DNA from 2 places in the Actinotalea sp. JY-7885 genome. Region 2 is predicted to be linked to the other one. Evidence: riboswitches for the same ligand, from Rfam matches in the RefSeq annotation. Region 2 holds a riboswitch; the other holds the start of a gene.
The links. Region 2 has a riboswitch for cyclic di-GMP ahead of IDM29_RS10745 (hypothetical protein). Riboswitches for the same ligand answer to the same signal wherever they lie in the genome.
Positions count from the first base shown of each region.

Region 1: linked by a shared signal. The riboswitch ahead of IDM29_RS03165 (BldC family transcriptional regulator) and the one ahead of IDM29_RS10745 (hypothetical protein) in region 2 are both predicted to bind cyclic di-GMP.

Region 1 covers NZ_JACEXH010000017.1:8,631-16,510, reverse strand. Annotated here, with positions in the region: gene adhE (bifunctional acetaldehyde-CoA/alcohol dehydrogenase) at 1-815, opposite strand, end outside; gene IDM29_RS03170 (Hsp20/alpha crystallin family protein) at 1,105-1,581, shown strand; cyclic di-GMP riboswitch class I at 1,673-1,748, shown strand; gene IDM29_RS03165 (BldC family transcriptional regulator) at 1,767-1,997, shown strand; gene IDM29_RS03160 (SDR family NAD(P)-dependent oxidoreductase) at 2,086-2,859, opposite strand; gene IDM29_RS03155 (hypothetical protein) at 3,985-4,983, shown strand; gene IDM29_RS03150 (hypothetical protein) at 4,992-6,068, shown strand; gene IDM29_RS03145 (ABC transporter ATP-binding protein) at 6,068-6,751, shown strand; tRNA gene IDM29_RS03140 (tRNA-Arg) at 7,242-7,314, opposite strand; gene IDM29_RS03135 (FadR/GntR family transcriptional regulator) at 7,373-7,880, opposite strand, start outside.
Region 2 covers NZ_JACEXH010000106.1:30-7,909, forward strand. Annotated here, with positions in the region: partial or broken gene IDM29_RS10740 (hypothetical protein) at 1-913, shown strand, start outside; cyclic di-GMP riboswitch class I at 1,141-1,215, shown strand; gene IDM29_RS10745 (hypothetical protein) at 1,299-2,474, shown strand; gene IDM29_RS10750 (hypothetical protein) at 2,411-3,721, opposite strand; gene IDM29_RS10755 (polysaccharide biosynthesis tyrosine autokinase) at 3,723-5,279, opposite strand; gene IDM29_RS10760 (polyprenol monophosphomannose synthase) at 5,506-6,279, shown strand; gene IDM29_RS10765 (GtrA family protein) at 6,206-6,715, opposite strand; gene mfd (transcription-repair coupling factor) at 6,941-7,880, shown strand, end outside.

The sequences.
Region 1 (7,880 bases), on a different contig from region 2:
GGCGTGGCGCGGTAGGCGTGCAGGATGTCGAACTCGGCCATGGCGGCGTCGTAGATCTCCGCGTCGAGGATGACGGCCTGCTCCGAGGCGCACACCATGCCGTTGTCGAACGCCTTGGACAGCACGACGTCGTTGACGGCGCGCTTGAGCTTGGCCGTCGCCTCGATGTAGGCGGGCACGTTGCCGGCGCCGACGCCGAGCGCGGGCTTGCCGCACGAGTACGCGGCCTTGACCATCGCGTTGCCGCCCGTGGCGAGGATCAGCGCCACGCCGGGGTGGTTCATGAGCTCGTGGGTCGCGGCGATCGACGGCTCGGAGACCCACTGGATGCAGTGCTCCGGGGCGCCGGCCGCGACGGCGGCGTCGCGCACCACGCGGGCCGCCGCGACGGAGGACTCCTGCGCGGAGGGGTGGAACGCGAAGATGATCGGGTTGCGCGTCTTCAGCGCCACGAGCGCCTTGAAGATCGCCGTCGACGTCGGGTTGGTCACCGGCGTGATGCCGGCGACGACGCCCACGGGCTCGGCGATCTCCACGATGCCGTGGAGGTCGTCGCGCGAGACGATGCCGACCGTCTTGAGCTCGGCCATCGAGTTGGTGACGTGCTCGCACGCGAAGATGTTCTTCACGGCCTTGTCCTCGAACACGCCGCGGCGGGTCTCGGCGACCGCGTGGCGCGCGAGCTCGCCGTGCTGGTTCAGCGCGGCGACCGACGCCTTCTTCACGATGTGGTCGACGTCGGCCTGGGTGAACGACGCGTACTGCGCGAGCGCCTTGGTGGCGCCGGCGACGAGGGCGTCGATCGGGGACGCCACGGCGCGGGGCGCAGCGTCAGGCTCAGGGGCGGGACGGGGTGCGGAGCGAGCGGCCACGGGACTCTCCCGGTATTGGTGCGGATGGGGCGGATCGCCCTTGATCCACGTCCCACGGTACGAGCCCGTCGCGGCTCCGGGCTGTGCCAAAGGTCCCCGGGACAGTGGTCCCTGTCCCCTGGCACTCCCCGGGGGCGAGTGCTAGAACCGGAGGTAGCCGCCCGGTGCGAGCGAACGCCCCGGGCGGGTCGGACCCCGGATGGTCCGGGGTGTGTCCGAGGGGAGGACTCACATGGCTGCTCGACTGGAACCGATCGACCCGACGCGCTGGATGGACCAGCTGCTGGGCTCCGTGCGCGAGGCGGCGCAGGCGCCGCAGACCGCCGCGATGCCGCTCGACCTCTACCGCGCGGGCGACCACTACGTGCTGCAGGTGGACCTGCCGGGCGTCGACCCGGGCTCGGTGGACGTCAACGTCGAGGACCGCACGCTCACCATCCGGGCCGAGCGCACGGCACCCACCGACGCGGACGTGCAGTGGCTCGCGCGGGAGCGGGCCTCGGGCACGTACGTCCGCCAGCTCACGGTGGGTCGCGGCCTCGCCCTCGACCGGGTGCAGGCCGCCTACGCCGACGGCGTCCTGACCCTGACCATCCCGGTGGCGGAGGAGTCGCGCTCGCGCCGGATCGAGGTCCAGCACGGCTCGCCCGCGACCACGATCGGCGGGGGGCGGGGCGCCGAGGCGTCGGGGGGCTCGGCGGGGAGCTGAGCCGGCCCGGAGGGCTGGACGCGGGTGAAAGATGGGGTGCGGCCGACACGCGCTTTGCGTCGATGTCCGGAATGTGGGAACCTGTCCCCGTCAGCGACAAGGGCAAACCCACCGCGAGGTGGGGACGCAAAGTCACGGGACCCTCGAGGTCGGCCGGACGCACCGAACGACGAAGGAGTTGCACCATGTCCCCTCAGGGATCCCCCTCCGGCACCCGCAATGACGCCCCGGACTCGCTCCTGACCCCCTCCGAGGTCGCGAGCATGTTCCGCGTCGACCCCAAGACGGTCACGCGCTGGGCGAAGGCGGGCAAGCTCTCCGCCATCCGCACGCTGGGCGGCCACCGCCGCTACAGCGAGGCCGAGGTCCGCGGGCTGCTCAACGGCGTGCCGCAGCCGCGCACCAGCGAGGACTGAGGACCCCAGCGCTCCCACGACGGCCCCACCGGTGACGACCGGTGGGGCCGTCGTCGTCCGTGCCGTCCTCGTCCGTGCCGCAGGCGGCTCAGCGGGGGAGCTCGACCCCGGTGAGCGCGGCGAGCCGGGCGAGCAGGCCATCCTGGAGGGCGGTGTCGCGGGCCTCGGGGTTCGCGACCTGGACCTCGTGGCGCTTGAGGTACGCGCCGGTCACCCGCGCGGCGTCGTCGTCCGACGTGGCGAGCCAGACCTGCGTCGCGGCGCCCTCGTCCACCTCGTCCCACGCGCCCGGGCCGCCCAGCTTCGTCTTGATCCAGCCGGGGTCGACCGCGGTGACGACCACCTCGGGCCACAGGCGCGCGACGGCGAACGCGAGCGTGACGTCGAGCAGCTTGGAGTCCGAGTACGCCTGCATCCCGTCCCACGCGCGCGCCTCGAACTGCAGGTCGTCGAGGTGCGTGCGGCCCTGGGACTCCAGGCCGGAGGTCAGGTAGACGAGCCGGCGGGGACGGGGCATCAGCGCGGTGAGCAGGTACGGGGCGACCACGTTGACCTGGAGGATGCGCTCCAGGCCGTCCTCGGTCACCGTGCGCTCGCTGACCCCGCCGCCGATGCCCGCGTTGTGGATCACCACGTCGAACGGGCCCGCGGCGGTCGCCGCCCCGGCCAGGGCGCGCGTCTCGGCGAGCGAGGCCAGGTCCCCGACGACGACGTCGCTCACCCCGGGCTGGGCGGCGCGCAGGTCACGCGCACGCGCGGCGTCGCGCGCGTGGCCGACGACGTCGTGCCCGGCGGCGAGCAGCTGACGGACGGTCTCCAGGCCGATGCCGTCGCTCGAGCCGGTGACGAGGATGCGGGACACGGGGGACTCCTTCGGCCGGGACGGGGCCCCACATCCTCGCGCGGACCGCACGCACCGGTCGAACCGGTCCGTGCCGGTGCGGCGGTAGGCGCCCGACGATCGTCCATGCGGCCTCGAGCAGGACCGGCCCGCTCCTCGGGGTCAGGGTCTCCACCCACTCCTGCGCCGGGCTGCTGACCCCTGCGTCACCCCCGACGTCGAACGGCCCGTTCAGTGCGAGGTCCTCGAACGTCGCCACTGCACGCTGGCGTGCTCCTGGGGTGCCGTCAAAGCGTCCGACGTCGTCGACGTCCGCGCGGTCTTGGGGCTTACCGGGGCGCGACCTGGGTCGCCTGCTGACGGCTCCCCGCGGTCGGCTCGGCGCCCGAGGCGGTCGACGGATTGCAAGCCGTAGGAGAACTCCTGGCGGCGGGCGCTGGTCCTGCGGTTGTGCCACCAGGAGTCGGTGCTGAGGCGGTCGAGGACTACGGGTCCTTTCGCATCGACCCACTCCGCCGCAGGCTGGCCGGCTCCGTCGCGGTTCAGGGGTCCCGGCCGGCGGCAACCCGGACTCGAGTCACTCGGCGGTCCGGACCAGCTCTTGGCGGATCTGACTGCCGAGTACGACGCGCTATGGGCCCAGGGCGCCCCCCGCCGACCGGCGTCTTGGAGCAGTTCGCGAGCCGTGAGCGGTCGCTCGCCGCGACGGACTTCGGATGCCGCGAGGCGTCCAACCTTCCGTCGACAGTCGCGGAGGTGCGCACGGAGCTGGAGGACGCGTTCTTCACTGCGCACGTCACCGAGCTCGAAGCGATCCGAACCGCACTGGTCGAGGCGGCCGACGACTAAGTCCGCGGAGCTCGAAGCGAAATTCCCGCGTCCAAGGCGAGGGAGCCGGGGCGCGAATCCGCGCGCCCGTGACGGATAGAGAAGGAAGGGAAACCCGTATGCGCAAACAGCTGCACGCCGCCGCCGCGGTTGTCGCCTTCGCCTGCTGCCGGGAAACGCGACCCGCTTCTACTACGGTCACACCTACGTCCCGTGGGCGCCTGGTGACCTTCCCCACTTGCGGGCGGGGTTGAGCACCGGCGTCCGCCCGGCGGGGTGACGCCCGCCGGCCGGACGCCGTCCGACGAAGGAGGCGGTGTGCGTTCACGGTGGACCGGGTTGCTGGCCGGCGTCAGTGCGCTGCTCGGAGTCCTGATGACGGTGTCGGTGGCTTACGGACTGACGCTCGCCGACGGGTGGGCGCGCGGGCACCTGGGCCTGCCAGCGAGCTTCGTCGGCTACAGCGTCACGTCCGCTGGACGCGAGGTTCAGGCGGACGCCGCGGGGCAGGTGCTGGTCGCCATCGGCGATGCGTCCGCGACACTTGTGGTGACACCTGCTGCGGGTATGGGCGCTGCAGCTGTGGGCGTCATGGACACGACCGGTGCGGTACCGCTGCTGCGCGATGTGGGCTCGGCGGGCGCTCAGCCGGCCAGGGCGCCCGAGGCGCCCGGTGCGAGCACCAAGCCGTGGGTAGTCCTTGTCGAGGGCTCCTACACCGCTGGCCAGGTCGTGCGCTCCGGCACGGCGACATTCCTGCCGCCGGGATCGACGGTCATCGGCACAACCGGGTACCCGATGCTGCCGAGGGACACCCAGTACTTGTACGCCCTCGGTGGAGCGCCCTTGCCCAGCGGGGATTATTTCATCGACGCGTCGAAGGGAGTGGAGACGGCGATCGTGACGGCGCTGACCGACGCGGGGTTCCAGGTCGAGCCGATTGAGCGACCGCCGCTGGCGCAGGTGGTGGCATCGGACCCGTTCACGACAGTCTTCGCCATACTCCTTGCCGGCGCCTTCGTTTGCGTCGCGCTGCTGGTCGTCAACCAGTTCACCTTTCACCGGTCGCGCGTGGACGTGCACCGCCTGCACGGAGCGCACACGGGTGCCCTGCTTCGCCTGCTTGCTCCCGTCGGCATCGCGACGACGTCGACCGGGACCTTGGTGGGTAGTGCCCTGACCCTGCTGCTGGGCCGGCGTCACCTCGATGTGGTCTCGGCCGGGATGGGTTGGTTCGGCGCCACCTGCCTGACACTGGCCGCTGCCGCGCTCGGCGTGGCGATCGGGTCCCGCCGCACGCGGGAGGCTGCCAGGTGAGGGTTCAGATGAGCGCAGGGCTCCGTGATGCGTGGCGGGTGCGGGGCAGGACGGCACTGTTCGCTGCGATGGTCACGATTGGCACCGTCCTCACGGCCACCGGCCTGAGCGAGCTGGGCTCAAGCGTGGCTGACGTACGCGTCGCGGAGGACCTCGGTCGCCGCGGCGCGACGTTCTTCCGGGTGCACTACCTCACCGACGAGCCGTTCGAACCGACAACTGAGCTGGCCGAGCTGCTCGACCAGGAGCTGCGCCACGGTGGCGCCGCGTTCACGACCGTTCGCTTCAACCATGGCGTGCGCGAGACGTTCCCGTACCCGGTGCTGCTGGTCCTCGGGGACTTTGAGGACGCCTTCGGTCTGCCTGAGATCCCGGACGGCTCGGCGGTAGTCGGTGAGGACGTGGCCCTGTACGGCGTGGGCGACACCGTCGACCTCGGTGTGACCACCGTCGAGGTGAGCGGCCGGCTTGCCCCTGGGGCGGTGTTCCTCGACCCCTGGCAGTCCAGGGAGACCTTGGCACGGACCGTCGTCGTGAAGGTGGGTCTGGACGACCTGATGGCCCTCGGGTGGCCCGCTCAGGAGGAGGCCGTCGCCCGCACCGTGCTGCTGGCGCCGACCACCACCGTGGTGGACCGCCTTGTCGATGAGTCGTGGAGCTCGGGCCTACAGCTCGTCCCGGCTACGGTTGCGGACGCAGGCGGACAGACCTTCGCATCTCACCAGCGCGACAGTCTGCTCTACACGGCCATGTACACGGCCTTTCTGCTCTTGGTGGTCGTCGCAGTGGGATCGTCGGCGGCCGCGACCGCGCGCCGCGCACAGCGCTCGCTCGCGATCCAGCGGCTGCACGGCGCGCGGATCGGGGACGTGGTGCTTCGCCTGGCGACCTACCTCGCACTTGTCGTGCTGGTGCCGGTCCTGGGCGTGCTGGGCCTTGCCGCCTTGGCCTTGCCCGACCTGGTCAGCGTCGTGCCGTGGGCGATCGCCGCTGTGACTGCCGTGTACGCCGGGCTGGTCGCCCGTGTCTCGTCCGTCGTTGCCCGCAACGACCTTGCGGCTCAGCTTGGAGGAAGCAATCTGTGATGCCAGCCCTGCACCTCAACGCGGTCGTCAAGACGTTCGGTACCGGAACGGCACGCGTTGACGCTCTCAAGGGAGTGACCTTGACCATTGGCGCGGGGGAGCTGGTGGCGGTCATGGGACCCTCCGGCTGTGGGAAGTCCACGCTCCTGAACGTCATGGGTCTGGTGGTCCCGGCGAGCGCGGGAACCGTCACGGTCGAGGGAGAGGAGGTCACCCGGAGCTCGGATCGCAGCCTCGCCCGGTTGCGGAACCGCACTTTCGGCTACGTGCGGCAGGACTTCGCCCTCATCGACGAGGACACGATCAGGCAGAACGTCGAGGTGCCGCTGCTATACGGCGGACGCCGCTTGCGACGCAAGCTCCGCAGCCAGATGTGCGCCGAGAGCGTGGGCGCGGCGCAGCTCGACGTGCCTCTGAGGCGTACGGTGCGGACCTTGTCGGGTGGTGAGCGTCAGCGGGTGGCGATTGCGCGCGCACTCGTCGGTTCCCCGCGCATCGTGCTCGCGGACGAGCCGACTGGTGCGCTCGACAGCGCCACGAGCAAAGCGGTCATTGACCTTCTCGTGTCGGTCGCAGAGCGGGGCAGCTCAGTCGTCATCGCGACGCACGACGAGCAGGTCGCTGCGCGTTGCGGCCGCATCGTGCAGATGCACGACGGCTCCCTGGTTGACATCGGTGAGTGACGGGGCCGAATGGAGATCGGGGGACTGACCCAGCAGGTGCTGCGCCGAGGGACGCGGGAGTCGTATGTGGCTGCCGATGCCTTCGGGAGCCTCGCCGATCCAAAGCAAGGCATCGCGCCGGTCACCGTCGTGCCTGGCGGCTGGCCGAGCCGCCATGCCCGCGCGAGATCGCACTTGGGGCCCTTGTTTCGGAGGCAGACGGTAGGTGTGTTGCTCGGGTCGTTCGGTGCGGTCCATGGCCGCGAGTACGCGATGAGCGGCGCCTCGGCGTCGTCGGGGTGAGCTCACGGCCGCTGGCCGTGATGTGGGACCGCGCCGTGAACCAATGGCACGGTCACGCACCGTTGTGCCTGAGCCGGACCCGCAGAGTGGCGGGATCGCTGACGGAGCTCTGACCCGTCCGACATCGCGATGATCTCCGCGATCTCCGCGCAGCGATGCGGGGACGACGGAGCCCCGGCCACCATGGGTGGACCGGGGCTCTGATCGGTGCCCGCGGCAGGAATCGAACCTGCGGCCTTCTGCTCCGGAGGCAGACGCTCTATCCCCTGAGCTACGCGGGCGGGGCGGTGCGAAACATTACCAGCCGCCGGGGCGTGCGCGGTGCCGCCGCCCGTCCGGTCAGGCGGGGCGCTCGGCGTCGGGGGCGTTCAGGCGCTCGCCGGGGGCGAAGAGCCCTTCGGGGCTGCCCCCACCCGTCTCCGCCGGCCGCAGCTCCTCGCCGATGAGCTCGGACAGGTAGCGGTCGATCTCACGCATCGCCGCCTCGGGGTCGGCGGCCGCCACGGCCTCGACGAGCACGTGGTGCGAGTCGTCGTCGTGCACCGGGTGCTCGAAGTTGAAGCGGATGTTCTCGCCGATCGCGTCCTGGAGGTTCTCGTACAGCGCCAGGAGAACCGGGTTGTGCGAGGCCACGGCGATGGTGCGGTGCAGCGCCAGGTCGGCCTCGACCATCCGGTCGAGCTCGCCGCTCTCGAACGCCTCGCGGCGGCTGTCGCGCAGCGCGCGCAGCTCGGCGACCTGCTCGTCGGTCCGGCGGAGCGCCGCCAGCCGCGCCGCCTCGACCTCGAGGCTGCGCCGGACCTCCAGGACGTCGCGCTGGTGGGCACCGGCGATCTGGCGACCCATC
Region 2 (7,880 bases):
GAGCCCGGCGCCCCCGCCCGCCGTGGGCGCCGTGGAGCCGACGGCGGCCACCACCGGTGTGCCCGACGGCACGCCGCTCACGCGGCACGACGGGGACCTGGTGATCACCGAGCCCGGGACCGTCATCGACGGCAAGGACATCCACGGCTTCGTCTCGATCCGCGCGGCCGACGTCACGATCCGCAACTCCGTGGTCCGGGGGAGCGGGACCGGCTCCTACAGCACCGGTCTGGTGAGCTGCCTCGACGCGGCCTGCCGCGGCGCCGTCATCGAGGACACCACCCTCGTGCCCAAGCAGCCGTCGCCGTGGATCACGGGCATCCTCGGGCACGACTACACCGCCCGGCGCGTGGACGTGCACCACGTCGTGGACGGCTTCGGCATCTTCGACACCGGCAACGGCGGGGGACCCGTCGACGTGGTGATCGAGAGCAGCTGGTGCCACGACCTCAGCTACTTCGCCCGCGACCCGCAGCAGGACGGCGGGCCGAGCCACAACGACTGCATCCAGATCCAGGGCGGTTCGGCGATCCGCATCACGGGCAACAGCCTCGAGTCGTTCATGTCGACCGCCGTGGGCGACCAGAGCTACGACGCCCGCAACCGGGGCGCCGGCCTCATGGTGACGCCGACGGTCGCGCCGGTGACCGGTGCCACGGTGACGAAGAACTGGTTCGACGGGGGCTACGCCTCGGTCTCGGTCTCGCGCGGTGGCTACGAGCGCATGCACTTCGGCACGCTCACCGGGAACCGTTTCGGGCGGAACCAGTTCGACCACGGACGTGGCTCCCGGTACGTCATCCGGGTGCGCGAGGGCGTCACGTTCGACTCGTCGCTCACGGGGAACGTCTGGGCGGACGGGGCCGGACCGCTCGCGCTCGGGCGCGACCTCGGCATCCGGTACGACCCGTGACGGCTCCGCCGTGCGACCGCGCGGCGCGGCGGGGCGGCGGTCCTGCACGTGGCGGTGGCGCCCGGTGCCCGGTGCATGACCCGGAAACTGCGCGGGCGAGCCATTCGCGGACGGTCCCGAGATATTCCGTCGTAATGTCCGAATAACCCGGACCGGGCTGATCCGTGCGGGTGACGCCACCTCGACGTGCTGGACCGGCGGAAATGGCCCACGTACGATCCGGTGGTCCACGAGAATGGCAAACCTGTCGCGAGGCAGGGGCGCAAAGCCATGGAACCCCCGCGGTCCGCCAGGCTACCGAATCGACGGAGCACCTCCTGTGCTTGAGCCTCGACCGTCCCGCTCGGCCCGGCGCGGCGCACGCGCGCCCTCCGGCCGTCGCGCGATGGTGGCGCTCGCCCTGGCCGGCGTGCTGGTCGCCACACCGACGGCCGCCGCGGAGGTCGCCCCGACGCCCACCGTCGCGGCTCGCGCCACCGTGGCCGTCCCGGCGGCCACGCCCTCGGCCGGCGATGTCCTCGCGCCCGCGGACGCGGCGCCCTTCGCGGCCGTCACCCTGACGGGGGCGCCGGTTCCGGGCGCGCTCGACATGCCCGCCGCCGCGGCGTCGAGCAGCCAGGTCCCGTCGGCGTACGCGCTCGCGCCGGCCCCCCTCGTGACGGCGCCGGCCCCGGACGTGGTGAAGCCGGACGCGTCGAGCACGGGCGTGAGGGCGGGCTCGCGGCTCCAGACCCATCGTGGGGACATCGTGGTGACGCAGCCCGGCACGGTGCTGGAGAACCTGGACGTGTACGGCTTCGTGACCGTGAAGGCCGCCGACGTGACCATCCGCAACACGCGCGTGCGTGGCAGCGGTCCGGGGTCCTTCGACACCGGTCTGATCAACGCCAACGACGCGCGCGTCAAGAACCTGGTGGTCGAGGACGTCACGCTGGTCCCCGACTTCCCGTCGTACTGGATCAACGGGATGCTCGGTCACGACTACACCGCGCGGCGCGTGAACACCTGGAACGTGGTCGACGGGTTCGGCATCTACAACATCCACGGCACGGCGGCGAACGTGCGGGTCGAGTCGAGCTACGTCCACGACCTGGCCTACTTCTCGCCGGACCCGAACCACTCGGACAACCAGACGCACAACGACGCGATCCAGATCCAGGGTGGCTCCAACATCCAGATCCTCGGGAACACGCTGTCGGTGTGGCGGTCCACGACGGCCGGGACGCAGAACTACGCATACCCGCAGGGTGGATTCGGTGTGATCCTGACGCCGAACGTCAATGCGGTGACGAATTCTCGGATCGACGGGAACTGGGTGGACGGGGCGCACATCCCGATCAAGCTGGTGACGTCCCAGAAGACCGGTCCGATGAACTTCGGTGAGGTCACCAACAACACGTTCGCCCGGGACATGCGCAACACGCCCATGGCGGGGAAGAACAACTGGTTCACGGTGCTCACCACGCCCGACCTGACGGTCATCACCAGCGGGAACGTCTACGCGGACGACGGCACAGCCATCGAGGTCCGCCGCGACAGCGGCACGGGCACCGCTCCCTGACCGGCCGCCGGCCCGGTGCCGGGCCGGGTGCTGGCCACCCCGAGCGCCAGCGCCACCCACAGGATCATGCCGACCGCGGACCGCGACGCGAGGGCGCTGTAGGTGAGCGGCAGGAGGAACGCGATCAGCGCTCCCTGGCGCGCCCCCGGGAGGCGGTCCCCACGCGTCCAGGCCCGGACCACGAGCACGGCCTGGGCACCGAAGTACAGGACGGCGAAGACGGTCCCGATGTCGACCGCGTACATGAGGAACGAGTTCTCGAGGCTCGTGGCGAGGCCACCCTGCGACGCGATCCGGTAGCTCGACGTCAGGCCGTGGCCGACGACCGCGTACTCCCGCCACGTCCGGCCGAAGAAGCTCAGGGCGTCGGTGCGGGCGCCGGTGGATCCCGTGTCGTCCGCGAAGCGTTCCCCGACGCCCTCGACGAGGCTCGTGGACAGCAGCGCCGCGGCGCCCCCGGCGAGGGCGCACAGCCCGAGCAGCCGGGCGTGCGCCGGCGCCGGGGAACGCAGCACCACCCACACGGCCACGACCGCGATGACGACGACGCCCGAGCGTGACTGGGTGATCGCGACGCCGGCGGCGAAGAGCGTGACGAGGGCCAGCTGGAGCGACGTGCGCCGCAGTCCCACGATGAGCGGCGCGGTCACGCACAGGAACATGGAGAGCGTCAGCGGGTGGTCGAACGTGGCCATCCAGCGGTCGAAGCCCTCGCGCCGGAACCACCACCGGGTCTCGTGCGAGCTCTGGTACAGCAGGATGCTCCCCGCGAACCACTGCACGACGGCGAGCGCGGCGGCCGCGCCGCCCAGCGCGAGCAGCGCCGTCCGCACCTGGGTCAGGCGCCCCGCGTCCCCGTCGACGACCGCCAGCACGAGGAGGAAGAGCGCGAGCGGGGCCACGACGACGTCGAGCAGGAGGGCGAGGCCACCCGAGCCGGCCTGCACGGTGGTGAAGGCCGCGACCGCCGTCACGAGGCCGAGGGTAAGCACGAGCAGGACGTGCTCGCCGGCCACCTGGGAGAGGCGCCGGGGCGCGTGCATGGCCTGCGCGACGAGCATGGCGACGACCAGCCAGGCGGCCGGGTGCATGCCGAGCGGGCCCGTCTCGTGCCCGGTGACGAGGTGGCCGGCTGCGGCGGGGATGCCCACCCACAGGCCGAGGATCGCGACGAGGGTCACGACCGGTCGGCGGCGCGTCGCCCAGGCGAGCGCCGCGCACCCACCCGCCCAGAGTGCGAGCAGCATCTCAGCGGTCGGCGCGGACGGACCGTTCCGGGGCCGCCTCACCGGCCGTGCGGCGTTCGGCCCCCGGGTCCTCGTCGGCCGGGGCTGGGCGCCAGACTGGCGTGCCCGGAGCCAAGGGCAGGCCGTCCGCGGGTGTCTGCTCGCGGGTCGTCGGCGAAGCCTCCTGGTCCTGCGCGTCGCCCGGGGCGCGCGGCGCGCGCCCCGTCGTCGCGTACGCCGAGGCGCCGTATCCTCCCGCGGTCACCGCGCTCGGCGCGCCGTTGAGGATCGTGCCCGCCAGCGGTGCACCGACCGCGGCGAGCCCTTCCACGGCGGCGCGTGCCTGCTCGCGCGTCGTCCCGCCGTACCGGACGACGAGGACGACGATGTCCGCGTGGGTCGCGACGACCGACGCGTCGGTGACCGGCAGCACGGGAGGGGTGTCCACGACGATCGTCTCGAAGCGTCCGCGGAGCTCGGTCACCAGCTCCCGCATCGCGTCGCTGCCGAGCAGCTCGGACGGGTTCGGTGGCAGCGTGCCGGCGGCGAGCACCTGGAGGCCGTGCTGGCCCCAGGGCTGCAGCACGTCGTCGACCTTCACGGCACCGGCCAGGACGTTGGTCAGCCCGGCGGAGCCCTCGATCCCGAGCCGCTGCGCGACCATGGGCCGGCGCATGTCCGCCTCCACCAGCAGGACGGACCTGCCGGCCTCGGCGAGCGTGATCGCGAGGTTGCAGGCGGTCGTCGTCTTGCCGTCGCCCGGGACCGCGGACGTGACCACCACGACCTGCATCCGCTTCGTCACGGCGCTGAACGTCAGGTTCGTCCGCAGCTGGCGGTACGCCTCCGCCCGGGGCGAGCCCGGCTCCGCGTCCACGATGAGCAGCTCGCCGGCCCCACCGCGGCGCCGGCGCCCTTCGGCGCCGATCGTGGCGAGCGTGGGCAGCCCGGTCGCCCGCTTGAGGTCGTCGAGGCTGCGGACGGTGCGGTCCAGCATCTGGCGGGCGATCGACAGCGCCAGCCCGAGGGCGATCCCGGCGAGCGCCGCGACGCCGATGTTGAGCGTCGTCCGCGGCGAGATGGGCTCGGGGTTCAGCGTCGGCCCCGAGATCACGGTGAGCGACACGCTGGCCCCGCTCGCCGCATCCGTGCTGTCGAGGCGGGAGATCAGCGGGCCGAACTCGGTGGCGATCGCCTCGGCGATCCGCAGCGCGCGGTCGGTCTCGGTGTCCGTCACGGTCGCGGTGAGCAGGATCGTCTCCGGGTCCACCAGCGCCGACACGCGCGACGTCACCTCGGCGGGCGTGAGGTCGATGTCCGGCTGCGCGGCGACCTCCTGGGCGAGGAGCTCGCTGCTGAGCACGCCGACGTAGGAGTTGATGCGGCGCTGCGCGAACTCGTCCGCCTGCAGGGCCGTCCCGGTGTCCGTGGAGGCCGCGACGAAGAACGTCACCGTGCTCTCGTAGACGGGCGTCATGCGGCTGCTGACGTAGGCGGCGATGCCGACGGTCGCGAGCAGCGTGAGCACCGTGATCCACCAGTGCTTGCGGATCGCGCTGAGGTGATCGGTCAGCTCCACGCTCTGCTCCTCGCTCGGACCGACGGCGGTCGCCGCTGGGCACACCGGTCGTCCGCCTCCCGCCCAGGCGTCATCCTCACATAACGGACTTCTCCGCGGGGGTGCTGTCAGCCGTTCGGCCCAGACTTCACCCCCGATCGGCGGCGGCCGTGCGGGCCGCGGCCGCGTCGCACCGTGACCTCCTAGGATGCTCGCGTCGGGCACCGCCCGGGAGGAGGCGCCTGGCATGGTGAGCTCGGGGCGGTCTGCGCGGCCGCTCGTCGTCGTGCCGACCTACAACGAGGTGCGGTCGCTCGAGGACGTCGTCGGCCGGGTCCGGCGCGAGGAGCCCGCTGCCCACGTGCTCGTCGTGGACGACGGCTCGCCCGACGGCACCGGTGCCGTCGCCGACGCGCTGGCCGAGCGGGACGACCACGTCCACGTGCTGCACCGGACGCAGAAGGCCGGCCTCGGTGCGGCCTACCTGGCGGGTTTCGCCTGGGCGGCGGCGCGTGACCACGACGCCGTCGTGGAGATGGACGCCGACGGCTCCCACCTGCCCGAGCAGCTGCCGGCGCTGCTCGACGCGCTCGCCGACCCGTCGGTCGACGTCGTGCTCGGCTCGCGCTGGGTCCCGGGGGGGCGCATCGTGCACTGGCCGTGGCACCGCGTGCTCCTGTCCCGAGTCGGCAGCGGGTACGCGCGCACGGTCCTGGGGCTGCGGGTCCGCGACGTGACGTCCGGGTACCGCGTGTACCGGGCGCACGTCCTGGCGGCCCTGGTGCAGGAGGAGGTCGCCAGCCAGGGCTACTGCTTCCAGATCGACCTGCTGCGCCGCGCCGTGGCGGGCGGTCACCGCGTGGTCGAGGTCCCGATCACGTTCGTCGAGCGCGAGCAGGGTGAGTCCAAGATGAGCCGCGCGATCGTGATCGAGGCCGTGCGGCTCGTCACCTGGTGGGGTCTGGAGCGGCTCGTGCGACGGGACGACCGGCGGCGTCGGCCGGGTGCGCGGGCCCGGTGAACACCAGCCAGCGGTAGCACACGTACCGCAGCGCCGTGCCGAGCGCGACGCCCACGACGTTCGCCGCGATGTTGTCGGCGAGCGGGGAGGTCAGGCCCAGCACGTACCGCGACACGGCGAGCGTCGCCACGGCCGCGGCGGCACCGAGGCCGTTGACGCCCAGGAAGAGGACGAGCTCGCGGACGGGTCGGGAGGTGCGCCCTCCGGCGAAGGCCCAGTAGCGGTTGCCCACCCAGGACGCGAGCGTCGCCACGAGGGAGGCGACGACCTTCGCCGTGAGCGGCTTGTCGGCGAGCAGCTCCCCGGGGCCCAGGAGGAGCAGGTTGAAGACCGTGACGTCGACGACGTACGCCGCACCGCCCACGGAGCCGAAACGCGCCAGCTCGCGCACGCGCGCGTGCCGGGACACGCGCCGCAGGCGGCCCGCGAGGGGCATCCCTCCACCTGTCGCGCCGCCGGCGCCGGCGGCGTGATGCGCTCCCTGCGTGCCGGTCATCGCCACGATCCTAGGCGAGCCGTCGTGCGGTGGCGGGCGGCCTCGCCACCGGCCCGGCGCGTGTCGCAGGGCGCTCGTAGAATGGAGGCACCACCCCGGTCCGGACGGATCCGGGGTCGTCGTGCTGTGCCCGTGCTGTGCCCGTGCTGTGTCTCGAAGGGACCCATGAACCTCACCGGAGTCCTGCCCGTCCTGCTGCGTGACCCCGCCGCCGCGGCGGCGGTCGAGGCCGCACGCGCCCACCGGGGCCGCGGCGCGCTCGACGTCGTGGCTCCCGCGGGAGCCCGCCCTCCGCTGCTGGCGGCCGTCACCGACGCGGTCGGTTCGGCGCGCCCCGGGACGCAGGCGCCACCCGTCGTCGTCGTCACGGCGACCGGCCGCGACGCCGACGACCTCGCGGCGGCGCTGCGGTGCTACCTGGCCGACGACGACGTCGCCGTGCTGCCCGCCTGGGAGACGCTCCCGCACGAGCGGCTCTCGCCGCGCAGCGACACCGTCGCGCGCCGGCTCTCGGTCTTCCGCCGGCTGGCCCACCCGCAGGGCGAGGGCCAGTCCGGTCCCGTCCGGGCGCTCGTCGTCCCCGTGCGCGCCCTGCTCCAGCCGGTGGTGGAGGGCCTGGGGGACCTCGAGCCCGTCTCGCTGCACGCCGGGGACCAGGTCGACCTCGACGACGTCGCGAACCGCCTCGTCGGCGCCGCCTACACGCGCGTCGACATGGTGGAGCGCCGCGGCGAGTTCGCGGTCCGCGGCGGCATCCTCGACGTCTTCCCGCCGACGGACGACCACCCCCTGCGCATCGAGCTGTGGGGCGACACGGTCGAGGAGATCCGCTGGTTCGCGGTGGCCGACCAGCGCAGCCTCGAGGTCGCCGCGGAGGGCCTGTGGGCCCCGCCGTGCCGCGAGATCCTGCTCACCGAGCCCGTCCGGGCGCGGGCCGCGGCGCTGGTCGCGGAGCTGCCCGGCGCCGCCGAGATGCTCGAGAAGCTCGCCCAGGGCATCGCCGTGGAGGGCATGGAGTCGCTCGCGCCCGTCCTGGTCGAGCGCATGGTGCCGATGCTCGACCTCGTGCCCGACGGCGCGCTGGTCGTCGTCGCGGACCCGGAGC